2 regions of the Nocardioides ureilyticus genome follow, and region 1 is predicted to be linked to the other one. Evidence: predicted binding sites of a transcription regulator. Region 1 holds the regulator's gene; the other holds the start of a gene.
What was found. Region 1 encodes LexA, which represses DNA repair genes until DNA is damaged. Its sites were predicted from a motif close to TCGAACANNTGTTCGA; they were not measured.

Region 1 (6,463 bases):
AGGACTCGAGGGAGCCGTGGACGACCTCGCCGGAGCGGACGACCGTGGTGAGCGGGACGTCGTCGTAGGCGTCGATGTGGCACCACTCGACCTCGGGGTCCTGCTCCACCCGCAGGCTGTCGACGAACCGGAGCCGGCGCCCCCCGCCCTCACTGAGCGCGAGGGCCACCCGGCACACGCCGGGCAGGTCGGCCACGACCCCGAGCGTCGCGACCGCGATCTCGTCGACGTCGTGCGCCGCGCGGACCGCGTCGGCCAGACGGGCGAGCGGACCTCCCGACGCGTCCGAGTGCTCGATCCGCGCCGGCGATCTCCCCACCTCGCCGTGCACGCCCGAAAGGGTAAACCCTCGGCAGCCCGCCCGTCGCGGGGCGACCTGCCTGCCGGACCACGCACTCCCGACGAAGCCCGCGGGTCCGGCCCCATGGACACCCCGGATCGGTGACAATGGTGCGCGTGGGTCAGGGCAAGCGAGCAGGCGCGCGCCGGGGCGCGAAGCGCCGTACCGGCCTGCAGCCGCGCCTGCTGCTGCTCGCAGTGGGGATCACGGTCCTGGTGGTCGCGTGGGGCTATCTCGTCTACGCCGCGATCGACTTCGGCGCCAGCGCCCGGGGCGGCGAGTCGAACGCGTGGTGGTTCCTCGCGCTGGCCTCGGTCGGCGCGGTCGCCTGCCTCTTCGTCGGCCTGATGCTCGTGGCGCGACTGCTGCGCGCCATGGGCATCACCTCTCCTCCCCCGCCGCTCCGTGACGCCGAGCGCGAACGGACCCCTGTCGCGCCCGGGGGCCGGCGAGCCTCGCGCTGACCTGGTCACCGGAGGACGGGAAGGACGTACCCGCGCCCGCGCGGGAGTGCCCGGAGATGCCGCAGGGGCGGGGCCGTGCCCGGCCCCGCCCCTGTCTTCCCCGGCCCGTCAGCCGGGGTCGAAGCGGCTGACGGAGTCTGTGGTGTGTCGACTACTCGACGGGCACGCGGAGGCGCTGGCCGGCGTCGAGGACCGCGGAGTCGAGGGCGTTGAGTCGCTCGATCCGCTCCATCATGGCGCGGACGTCACCGTCCTCGGCGAGGTCGGAGGCGATCCCCCACAGGGTGTCGCCGGTCCCGACCATCACGACCTCGGTGGGCTCGGGCGTGCCGGCCTCCTGCGTGGCCACGGAGCCCGCCGCGATGAAGATCCCGGCCGCGAGCACGGCGGTGAGGGCGAGCAGGAACACCACCAGGCGGCCACGGCGGGTCAGCCGGACACCACTCGCGCCGGCGCCTGCACCGGCTCCGACACCAGCACTGGCTCCGACGCCGGCCCGGCGGGCGGGAGCGATGCGGGTGGCGCGGGGAGCGTTGACGGTGATGGTGCTCATGGGGACCTCCTGGGGAAGTGGCGGTCAGCCTCGGGTCGTCTCGATCTCGGTCGTCCCGATGTCTAACCGCCCCCACCGACAACGGCCGGCGAGCGAGGGGCGGAGCGACGATCGAGCAGACGTTCGATCGAACATGTGTGCGACCTTAGAGCACCTGTTCGAACGAATCAAGGGTCGGCGCGAACAAATGTTCGAACAGCCCAGGGCGGAGGTGCCGTGTCCGGGAGCTGCTCACCGCGGCGCCGGGCGCGCGGGAGCCTCACGGCCATCCCTGACGCTCCTCGGGTGTTGCAACAGCCGCGAAGCGTCAGCATCCCAAGTGAACTTGGGATGCTGACGCCTCCCCGCCTTTCCTGACCGAGGCCGACTACGACCGCAGCCGGCGCCTCCCCTGCGCGGCGAAGGCGGCGAGCACCGGCCCGGTTAGCGACGGCGCCAGCTGGCCGGCGCGCATCGCCGCACCGCGCCAGCCGGGCACCGTGCGCACCACACGACGACTGCCCACCAGGTCGACCGCCGCGGCGGCGACCTCCTCGACGGTCAGCAGCCGGCCGCCCGAGGCCACCAGCCGCTTGCCGAGCCCGCGGTCGTCCATGCCGGCGACCATGTCGGTGTCCACGCCGTCGGGGCACAGTGCGTGGACCCGCACGCCGCGCGGGGCCTCCAGGGCGACCGACGAGGCGAGCGAGACCACCGCGGCCTTGGTCGCGGCATACAGGGAGAGCCCGGGCACCGGCCCGAGGGCGGACAGCGAGGCGGTGACCACGACGTCGCCACCGCTGGACCCGAACGCGTCGAGCGCAGCCCGGATGCTCCACGCCGCGCCGAGCAGGTTGACCTCGACGACCTTGCGGACCTGGTCGTCGCCCAGGTCGGCCAGCGCGCCGTCGTCCCCGACGCCCGCGTTGGCGAACCAGGCGGTGAGCTCGCCGTGCCGGGCCGCGGCCTCGGCGACCCGCCGGTGCGAGTCGGGGTCGCGCACGTCCTGCACCACCGCCTCCGCCGCTCCGATCTCCTCCGCCGTCCGCGCCAGCGCCTCGCCGTCGACGTCGGTCACCACGACGCGGAAGCCGCGCGCGACCATGAGCTCGGCGATCCCGCGGCCGATGCCGCGCGCCGCGCCAGTGACGACGGCGCTGCTGGGAGTGGCGGGAGTGGTGGCAGCACGGCGGGGAGAGGCGTCCATGACCGGATCATGCCAACCCGCCCGCGCGGGCCGCCGACACGCCCGTTCGAACAGATGTTTGAACGACAGGCCGGGAGTCACTACCGTGCTGCCAGCACCCCGCACCAGACTCATCAGCACCTGCATCGGCAGCACGCGTCCCGCGCCCACCCCGGAAGGCACCCCATGGCGAAGAACCCCGGCCCGACCAACCCCGGCCCCCAGGTCTCCGAGCTGCCCGACGGTGCGCCCGGCGTCACGGGCCTCACCCCGCGGCAGACGCGGATCCTCACCCACATCCGCGACTGCGTGGAGAGCCGGGGCTACCCGCCCAGCATGCGCGAGATCGGCGAGGCGGTCGGCCTCACCAGCTCCTCCAGCGTGGCCCACCAGCTGAAGGTGCTGGAGGAGAAGGGCTTCCTCAAGCGCGACCCCCACCGCCCGCGGGCGCTCGAGGTCTTCCTGCCCGAGGCGATGGCCACCCGCCGCTCGATCTCCAGCGGTGACGAGAGCTCCTTCGACGAGACCGGCGTGGGCGACGCCATGCCCGCCGCGCAGTACGTCCCGATGGTCGGCCGGATCGCCGCCGGTGGCCCGATCCTCGCCGAGGAGCGGGTCGAGGACGTCTTCCCCCTGCCCAAGCAGCTCGTCGGCGACGGCCAGCTCTTCCTGCTCGAGGTCGCCGGCGACTCGATGATCGAGGCCGCGATCTGCCACGGCGACTACGTGGTCATCCGCCAGCAGCCGACGGCGAACAACGGCGAGATCGTCGCCGCGATGATCGACGGCGAGGCGACGGTGAAGACCTTCCAGCGCAAGGACGGCCAGGTCTGGCTGCTGCCGCACAACGCGGCGTACGAGCCGATCGACGGCACCCACGCCACCATCCTCGGCAAGGTGACGGCGGTCCTGCGCCGGATGTGAGGCCGGTCGGGGCCGGAGCTGGGGAGATCGGGTGAAGGTCAGGGTCAAGCCTGATGCCTAATCACCTGTCTTGATGAGAGGCTAAGCGCGTGCCTCCCTCCACCAGCCCGACCGGACGCTCCCGCCTGCGGCGCGGGCTCGCCGAGCTCGCGCTGCTGGCGGTCCTCTACGTCGCCTACAGCGTCTCCCGGCACTTCGCCGACGACGCGATGGGGCCAGCACTGAGCCGGGCCCAGGAGCTGCTGAACGTCGAGCGGCTCGTCGGCCTGCACTGGGAGTTCGCCCTCAACCAGCTCTTCGTGGAGATCCGACTGGTGGGTCTGCTGTCGAGCTTCTGGTACGCGACCGCGCACTACGTCGTCACGGCCGGCGCCCTGGTCTGGCTCTTCCGGAAGGGCCCCCGCCGCTACGTCCCCGAGCGACGCGCGCTGGTCGCCGCGACCACCGTGGGCCTGGCGCTCTACCTGATGCTGCCGATGGCGCCGCCCCGCTTCGTCGACGGGTACGTCGACGTCCTCGCCCTCCACGCGACCGAGGGCTGGTGGGGCTCCGACGCCTCGGCGCCGCAGGGCCTCGGCGAGCTGACCAACCAGCTGGCGGCGTTCCCGTCGCTCCACGCCGGCTGGGCGCTGTGGGTGGCCATCATCGTCCAGCGCCACTCCAGCAGCCGATGGGCGCACGGCCTGGCATGGGCCCACGCCGCGATCACCGCGGTGGTGATCGTCGGCACCGGGAACCACTGGGTCCTCGACGTGCTGGCCGGCTGGGCCGTCATCGGCGTGGGTTTCGCCGTCGCACGGTGGATGACCCCGAGAATGACCCGTACGAGGCATGCGCACGAGCACCCCGCTCCTGTTGGCTGACCCTCCCCGCCGTACCTGGAGCCCCCATGCGCGCTGCCCGTCCCCTGCTCACCCTTGCCCTGGTCCTGGCGACCGGCGCCTCCCTCGCGGCGCCGGCAGCAGCCGGTCCCCGCGCGTCGGCTGACCGTCCGGTCGCCGAGCGCACGACCGGCCCCATGACCGAGCCCACGCCGCGGGCGCTCTCCAGCGCACGCCGGGCCCTGGCCCGCGCCGAGGCGGTGCTCGAGGGCCGCGGCGGCCCCAGCGCGACCCTCGCGCTGCGCGACCTCACGCTGCGCCGCTCGACCCTCACCGGGGCCGAGCGGGCCCGCGCCGACGCGCTGCTGCGGCGGCCGGCGACCAGCCAGGCGCGGTGCACCGCCACGATCTGCCTGCACTGGAACGCCAGCGACGTCGAGCCCGGCTACGTCGACGCCGTGATCGCCACCGTCGAGGGCCTCCAGCAGACCTACGTCGACGCGGGCTACCGGCCGGTCAAGCCCGACGGCAGCGCCGGCGGGAACGCCCTGCCCGACATCTACCTGCAGGACGTCGGCGCCGAGCAGCTCTACGGCTACTGCAGCCCCGACCAGCCGCCGGCCGACGGCCGCTACGACACCTCTGCCTACTGCGTGCTCGACGACGACTTCTCGCCGACGCAGTTCCGGCACGGCACGCCGCTGCAGAACATGCAGGTGACCGCCGCGCACGAGTACTTCCACGCCGTGCAGTTCGGCTACGACGTCGCGGAGGACGGCTGGTTCATGGAGGCCACCGCCACCTGGGCGGAGGACGAGGTCTTCGACGACGTCGACGACAACGTGGGCTACCTCGGCACCAGCCCGCTCTCGCACCCCGCGCGCTCGCTCGACCAGTACGGGGACGGCCACGAGTACGGCGGATGGGTCTTCTTCCGCTTCCTCACCGAGCGGTTCGACACCGAGGCGGGCGGCATGCCCACCCTGGTGCGGGACATGTGGCGGCGCGCGGACGACGCGCCCGGCGGCCCGAAGCAGTACTCCCTGCAGGCGGTCGCCAGCGAGCTCACCGCCCGCGGGACCAGCCTCGGCGCGGCGTACGCCGCCTTCGCGGTGGCCAACCGCCGGCCGGCGCAGGCCTACGCCGAGGGGGCCGCCAACCGCTACCCGACCGCGCCGCTGGGCCGGTTCAGCCGCAAGCGCGGTTGGTACGCCACGAAGCTGGACCACCTCGCCTCCGCCACCGGCCGCTTCCTGCCCAAGCGGGGCAGCCGGCGGCTGGCCGTCCGGGTCGACATGGCCGACCTGAGCCGCGGGTCCATCGCGCTGGTCACGGTCGTGTCCCGGTCCGGCTCCACGACGACCACTCCCATCCGGCTCGACCGCAGTGGCGCCGGCCGCCGCACCGTCCCCTTCACCCGGGCCAAGGTCGCCGCGGTGGAGGTGACCCTGGTCAACGCCAGCGGCCGCTCGCAGTGCTGGCGGTCCAAGTCCTCGCCGTTCTCCTGCATGGGGGTGCCGGTGGACGACAACCAGGTCGCGCGGGTGAAGGCCGTCGTACGCCGCTGAGCGCGCGCCCGGCTGCTGCCGGCCGAGCCCGGAACGTCCGGCGTCCGGCGGTTGAACAGACGGTGCTCACATCGCCAAGCTCGTCACGTCCGGCCGCGAGTGTCGTTCACTGAGGCGTGAACACCACCACGACCGTCGGTCGTCGCACCGTCGTCGCCTCCGGGGCCACCGGCCTCGGCGTCGCGACGGTGGCCGGCACCTCGACCCCCGCCATCGCCGCCGCCCGGCACCGCGTCTTCCAGCACGGGGTCGCCTCGGGCGACCCGCTGCCCCACGCCGTGCTCATCTGGACCCGCGTGACGCCGACCCGGTCGGCGAAGCCGGGGTCGGGCAAGGGCCCGCGCGCCGAGGTGCGCTGGGAGGTCGCCCGCGACCGGCGGTTCCGGAAGGTGGTGCGCCGCGGCCGCTTCGTCACCAGCGCCAGCCGCGACCACACGGTCAAGCTCGACGTCACCGGCCTGGCGCCGGAGAGCTGGTACTACTACCGCTTCAGCTACGGCGGCCAGCGCAGCCGCGTCGGCCGCACCCGCACGGCACCGGCCCCGGAGGCCACGCCGGACCACCTCCGCTTCGGCGTCGTCTCGTGCTCGAACTGGCAGGCGGGGTACTTCAGCGCCTACCGCCACCT
Region 2 (6,463 bases), on a different contig from region 1:
CTGCCTCGCGTCGCTGCGCAGCGACCTCGCCGAGCTGGTCGACGACCCGCGGGCCGCGACGGTCGCCGGCGGCGTGCTCACCTTCGCCGAGCTCCTCGAGCGGCTCGACGTGGCGGTGCCCGACCTGACCGGCGTGGAGGTCGTGGCCCAGCCGCACTGCCACCACTCCTCGGTGCTCGGCTGGTCGGCCGACCAGCGGCTGCTGGAGCGGGCCGGGGCGACGGTGACCCGGGTGCCGGGCTGCTGCGGCCTGGCTGGCAACTGGGGCGTCGAGAAGGGGCACTACGAGACGTCGGTGGCTGTCGCCGAGACGCACCTGTTGCCGGCCGTCCGGGCGAACCCCGGCGCGGTGGTCCTGGCCGACGGCATGTCGTGCAAGATCCAGCTCGACGACCTCGCCGACGTCCCGGCGCTGCACCTGGCCGAGCTGCTCGCGTCTAGGCTCGACGCATGAACCCCCGCCACCGCCGACTCGTGATCCCGTTGGCGCTGGCGGCCCTGCTGGCGGTGGTGGTCGTCTCGGCCCTGGTGAACCGGTGAGCGAGCCGCTGCTGCGGGTCCTGGCCCGGATGCGCGGCCACCTGCTCGACCCCGACACGCTGGTGCGTGCGGTCGCCTCAGGGCGGCAGAAGGGACAGCAGCCGCGCTGGCGCCGCGTCGAGCTGCGCTACGTCGACCTCAAGGCCGGCCGGCACCTGCAGGTCACGACGTACGACGAGACCCAGGCGCACACCGCCAACCACAGCATCGGCTCCGGCTCGGGCGACGCCGCCCGCGACGCCGTCGACGACCTGCTCGACGAGCCGTTCGGCAACTGGCACGTCGAGACCACGACCGAGTCGCACCAGGTACGGGTGACCAAGAAGCTCGAGGCGGTCGTCCACACCACCCAGCGCGCGGAGGCCGTCGAGCCGGACCGCGGCCACGACCGCGACAAGCAGCGGCTGCTCGCCGAGGACGACCCGGTCTTCCGCGCCCTCGGCCTCACCGACGCCGAGGGCCGGCTGAAGCCGAGCCGGCACGCGAAGTTCCGCCAGGTCGAGGAGTTCCTCCGGCTGCTCGACTCCTCGGTCGCGGACGCGGTCCAGAAGGGCCACCTGCGTCGGCCGACGCCCGAGGAGCCGCTGCGGGTGGCCGACATGGGGTGCGGCAACGCCTACCTCACCTTCGCCGCGCAGCGGTACCTCACCGAGGTGCGCCGGCTCCCGGTCGTGGTCACCGGCGTCGACGTCAAGGAGCAGTCGCGCGAGCACAACAGCGCCGTGGCGGCCGAGCTCGGCGTCGAGGCGGAGTTCGTGGTCGGCTCCATCTCCGGGGCGGTGCTCGACCCGGCGCCGGAGGTCGTGCTGGCCCTGCACGCCTGCGACACGGCCACCGACGAGGCGCTCGCCCGGGCGGTGGAGTGGGGCGCGCAGCTGGTGCTCGCCGCGCCGTGCTGCCACCACGACATCGCCGCCCAGCTGCGCAAGGCGCCGACCCCGTCGCCGTACGCGCTGCTCACCCGGCACGGCATCCTCCGCGAGCGGCTCGCCGACACCCTCACCGACGGCCTGCGCGCGGCCCTGATGCGGATCCAGGGGTACCGGGTCGACGTGGTGCAGTTCGTGGAGTCCCAGCACACCCCGCGCAACACCATGCTCCGCGCCGTCCGCACCGGCTCCCCGGTCAAGGGCGGTGGCGTGCGCAAGGAGTACGACGAGCTGGTCGCCACCTGGTCGGTCCGCCCGCGGTTGGCCGAGCTGCTGGGGCTGCACGAGCAGCACGCGCCTGGGCAGGACTGAGCCGTGCTCCACCGGGTGCTCGCGGCTCTCCTGCCGGTGCCGTTCCTCCTGGCGGCGGTGGCCGCGCCGGCCGGCGCGGACGCGGACGCGGCGTTCGCCTTCCAGGACCCGCGCATCGTGGAGTCCAGCGGCCTGGTGGTGGTCGACGGCCTCTTCGTCACCACGAACGACTCCGGCGACACCGGCCGGGTCTTCACCGTCGACCCCGAGACGGGGGAGACGGTCGGCGTCACGACGTGGGCCGAGGAGCCGGTCGACGTGGAGGCGCTGGCCCCGGCCGGCGACGGGTCGGTGTGGGTAGGCGACATCGGCGACAACCCGGGGAACCGCCCGTCGGTGACCGTGACGAAGGTGCCGGTGGGGCGCGGGCCGATCGACGCGACCGACGCTGCGACGTACGAGCTGGTGCTGCCCGACGGCCCCACCGACGCCGAGACGCTGCTGGCCCACCCGAGGACCGGCCGGCTGCTCGTGGTCACCAAGACCGTCTTCGGCGGGACGGTCCTGCAGGCCCCGGCCCGGCTGTCGCCCGGCCGTCCCAACGAGCTCCGGCCGGTTGGCGCGACGTCCCAGCTCGGCCTGGCGACCGACGGCGCGTTCTTCCCGGGTGGTGAGCACGTGGTGCTGCGCGACTACGTCCGGATCGTCGTCTACACCTGGCCCGGGATGGACCCCCTCGCCGAGATCCCGCTGCCGGAGCAGGAGCAGGGCGAGGGGCTCGCCGTCGACGACCGCGGGCGGGTCTTCGTCAGCAGCGAGGGGGTGCGCCAGCCGGTGCTGCGGATCCCGCTGCCGGGCCGCGTGCGCGAGGCGGTGTCGCCGGCCGAGCCGGAGCCGACGCCGACGCCGACGCCAGAGCCCCAGCCCGACGCCTCTCCAGGTGCGGACGCCGGCTCGCCGGGGGAGGGCCTCGGCAACGACCTCACCGAGGTCGGCGATGCCGACCGCCCCGCCTGGCCGTGGTTCGTGGGCGGGTTCGTCGCCCTCGGCGCGCTGCTGCTCCTCGGTCGCTCCCTGCGCCCGCGCTGACGAGGCTGCTGGTCGAGCCGGGGTCGGCGGTCGAGCCCGACTCGGTGGTCGAGCAGGCTGCTTTCGGTGGTCGAGCCTGTCGAGACCACGGTGTTGGTCGGTGGTCGAGCCCGGCTCGGTGGTCGAGCCTGTCGAGGCCACAAAGTCGCCCGCCGCTCGACGATCGCGTCACCGGTCGAGCCAGGGGAACCCCAGTCCGTAGCCCTCGTCGCTGCGGATGACGGTCGAGCACTCCGACTCGACGATCGTGACCGCGCGCCGGGTGCCGGTCCGGTCCTCGACGACGGCGGTGTAGGTCGGCTCGGGGCTGGCCGCGCAGTCGACCATGCCGACGGCGACCGCGTGGAGGCCGATGCGCACCCGTTCGGCCTCGTCGGCGGTCAGCTCACGGACGCTGGGTTCCTCGCCCTCGGCCCCGTGCCGCCACCTGCAGACGATCCCGCGCACCGCTGGCAGTGGCATCAGCATGGGTTGTCGCCGGCCGAGCAGGTAGCCGGTGTCGAGCGACGCCGACTCACCGTCGACGTCGACGCTGTCCGGCTTGCGGGGGTCCTCCGGGCAGGCGAGTGGTACGTCGCTCGGGGAGTGCCCGAAGGCGTCGGCGTACTGGCTCCCGAACGCCGTCATGAACGCTCCGTAGACGCCGAGCCCGTCCGGTCCGTCGACGAGCGCTCCGGATCCGTGCAGCGTCCCAGCGCAGCCGGGGTCGGTGGACCCGACGACGGTCGCAACCCGGCCGTCGGCGTACCCGACCTGCACGCGGTAGGTGCGGCCCCACGACCCGTCACAGCGTTCTCCCGCGGAGGTCTCCTCCGGGTCGAGGACCTCCAGGTCGTCGACGATGTCCAGGTGGGTGGTGAGGGCGTCGGACGGCACCTCGGCGTGCGCCGTACGTCCCTGCGGTCCCGGGCAGAACCGTGCCCAGACCGCGGTCCCCTCGATGCTCGTGCGCCGGGCCTCCGCGGTGTCGAGGCACGCCTCGGGAACCGCCTCGCTGGACACCGATGCCGTGCTCCGGGACTGGGACCCCGCTTCGTCCACCTCCTCAGTGGCCGCGCACGCCGTCGACCCCAAGAGCAGGAGCAGGAGTAGGAGCAGGCCGGCTGCGCGTCGCGCCGCGGGAGTGGTCGGGTTCACGTTCCTAGGACGTCGGCCCCCGCACGCCCGTTCCCAGCTGCGGAAGGGCTCGATGATCGGGCCAGGCTCGGTGGTCGAGCCCGGCTCGGTGGTCGAGCCCGGCTCGGTGGTCGAGCTTGTCGAGACCACAAGGTCGTCCGGCGGTCGAGCCCGGCTCGGTGGTCGAGCTTGTCGAGACCACGAATCCGTCGCACCGGAACGTCCTGCACAGGCGAGCGCAACCCACTGGCACTCGAACAGGAGTTCGAGTAAACTTAGGCCATGACGTTGGCCGCGGATTTCGAGCAGCAGCTGGACACCCCGTCCCGTGTGCTCACCGCGGTCCGGGAACGGCGCCGGGCGGCGGACCGTGCCGAGGCCGAGCAGCTGGAGCTGGCGGTGCAGTGGTGCCTCCAGCACCCCGCGGAGCACGTGGGAACCGCGGCGTGGTCGGCTGCGTTCGGGGACCAGGTCGTCGGCCTGGCCGGCGAGGGCGCCCCGATGGTCAGCGAGTTCGCGGTCGAGGAGTTCGCCGCCGCGCTGGGCATGTCCACCGACACCGGCCGCGCCTACCTCGGCGAGGCCCTGGAGCTGCGCTACCGCCTGCCCAGGCTCTGGGAGCGCGTCACCCGGGTGCAGGTCCCGGCCTGGAAGGCGCGGCTGGTGGCCCGGCGGACCATGGCGCTACCGGAGGCGGGCGCGGAGTTCGTCGACCGGCACCTCGCCCCGGTCGCGGCCACCATCGGTGTGGCCGCGCTGCAGCGGCTGGTCGAGGAGGCCGAGGTCCGGTTCGACCCCGACGCCGCGGAGACCCGACGCCTCGAGCAGGCCGAGGCGCGGCACGTGAGCATCCAGACCCGCCAGCTCTCCTTCGACGGCCACGTCGAGGTGATGGCGACCCTCGACGTCGCCGACGCCCTCTACCTCGAGGAGGCGGTGACCAAGGGCGCCGCGGTGCTCGCCGCCCTCGGCTCCCAAGACCTCGAGGGCGCGCGCCGGGCCCGGGCACTGGGCGAGATGGCCCGCCGCGACCTGACCCTGACCTACGACACCGACCCCGCGCCGCTGGTGGTCCACGTCCACCAGGCGCCCACACCCGACCACGCCGACGGTGAGGGCAGCCAGGTGGCTGCCGGCGAGGTGGGCCCGGTGGTGCGGGTGGAGAACACCCGGTCGTTCGTGCTCGCCGGGCAGTTGGCCGAGTGGTGCACGCACGCCGCGAGGGTCACGATCAAGCCGGTCATCGACCTCGAGGGCCGGGTCCACGTCGAGGGCTACGAGGTGCCCGACCGGCTCAAGGACCACGTCGGGCTGCGCGACCACCACTGCGTCTTCCCGCACTGCACCCGACCCGCCACCCGGTGCGAGCACGACCACGTCCTCGCCCATGGCCGGGGTGGACCGACCTGCTCGTGCAACATCGCGCTGCTGTGCACCCGCCACCACCGGATCAAGACCCACGGCGGCTGGACCTACGAGCCCCTCGTGGCCGGCACCTACCTGTGGACCAGCCCGCACCGACTGCGCTACCTCGTCGACCCCACCGGCACCCACGACGCCAACCGGCATCACCACCACCACGACGGTCTCGGCCCAGTCAAGACCAGACCCGAGACCAGGCCCGAGGCCAGACCCGTGGCCGGCGAACCACCCGACCACTAGCCACCCCGCCCCACACCCCGCCCCACCCCCCGCCGCAGCACCACCCGGCGGGGGCACAGCCACGCCCGGGCAAGCCGGGCCCCGGGATCCGCTGATGCACGTGCGCGAACAGCGGGCGTGACGGGGGGCATAGGAACCGTGGCGGGCGCTTCCGGCGATCAGCGAACGGCAAAGTGCTCCTGCAGTCGGCGGTGCCGATGCTTGAAGAAGGCGTCCACGACGCGCGAGAGAACGACCGCTAGGCCGGGGATCGGAAGGCGGGGCTGCAGGGTCACGCGGTCATGCACCCGAGTGCCGCCCGCCACAGGTGTCAGGGTCCGCTCGTGCTCCCACCGGCGGAACGTCACCATGGTCGAGCGCTCCAGGAACCGGACGCCCGTCTCGACCTCGACCACTGTCAGGTGGTCGAAGTCGAAGGGGACGAGGCCGAACAGCCGGAGCCACGCTCGGCCGATGGGCTGTCCGAGAGGGAGTGACGCCACCGTCATCCCGGCCGCTCGGCGCGGCATGCTCATCGTCATCCAAGGCCGCATCTCGTGGTTGATGCCATCGGGGTGGGTCACTCGTTCCCATACGGCCGCAGCGGCTGCCGGCACGTCCACGTAGTTCTCAACAGTCCTCGTCCTCAACCGTCGCTCCTCCAGCCTTGATCTCCGCTGCCGACCCGCGCCACATCATGGCGCCGTTCGCTCGGGCCCGGCGGAGTTTGGTCGTGGCCCGGCGCGGTCACCGTCGCGGCATGCCCCGTCTCCGCCGTACCTCCCCGGACCAGCCCGGGTGGACGCGGCGCCGCGCCGGCAAGGGCTTCGTCTACCTCGACCAGCACGGCCAGCGGCTCTCCGACGAGGACGCCCAGCGGGTCCGCGACCTGGTCA

Region 2: the regulator LexA is predicted to act here: its motif matches at 4,180-4,195, upstream of ACSMHG_RS17500 (HNH endonuclease signature motif containing protein).

The regions. Positions count from the first base shown of each region.
Region 1 covers NZ_JBNCOG010000015.1:61,807-68,269, reverse strand. Annotated here, with positions in the region: gene ACSMHG_RS10450 (ATP-binding protein) at 1-331, opposite strand, end outside; gene ACSMHG_RS10445 (hypothetical protein) at 457-804, shown strand; gene ACSMHG_RS10440 (LysM peptidoglycan-binding domain-containing protein) at 956-1,357, opposite strand; gene ACSMHG_RS10435 (SDR family NAD(P)-dependent oxidoreductase) at 1,725-2,543, opposite strand; gene lexA (transcriptional repressor LexA) at 2,709-3,446, shown strand; gene ACSMHG_RS10425 (phosphatase PAP2 family protein) at 3,536-4,309, shown strand; gene ACSMHG_RS10420 (MXAN_6640 family putative metalloprotease) at 4,336-5,835, shown strand; gene ACSMHG_RS10415 (alkaline phosphatase D family protein) at 5,952-6,463, shown strand, end outside.
Region 2 covers NZ_JBNCOG010000041.1:26,368-32,830, reverse strand. Annotated here, with positions in the region: partial or broken gene ACSMHG_RS17520 (FAD-binding and (Fe-S)-binding domain-containing protein) at 1-454, shown strand, start outside; gene ACSMHG_RS17515 (class I SAM-dependent methyltransferase) at 537-1,781, shown strand; gene ACSMHG_RS17510 (hypothetical protein) at 1,785-2,810, shown strand; gene ACSMHG_RS17505 (hypothetical protein) at 2,979-3,812, opposite strand; gene ACSMHG_RS17500 (HNH endonuclease signature motif containing protein) at 4,209-5,588, shown strand; gene ACSMHG_RS17495 (Rv1443c family protein) at 5,747-6,217, opposite strand; gene ACSMHG_RS17490 (DNA topoisomerase IB) at 6,328-6,463, shown strand, end outside.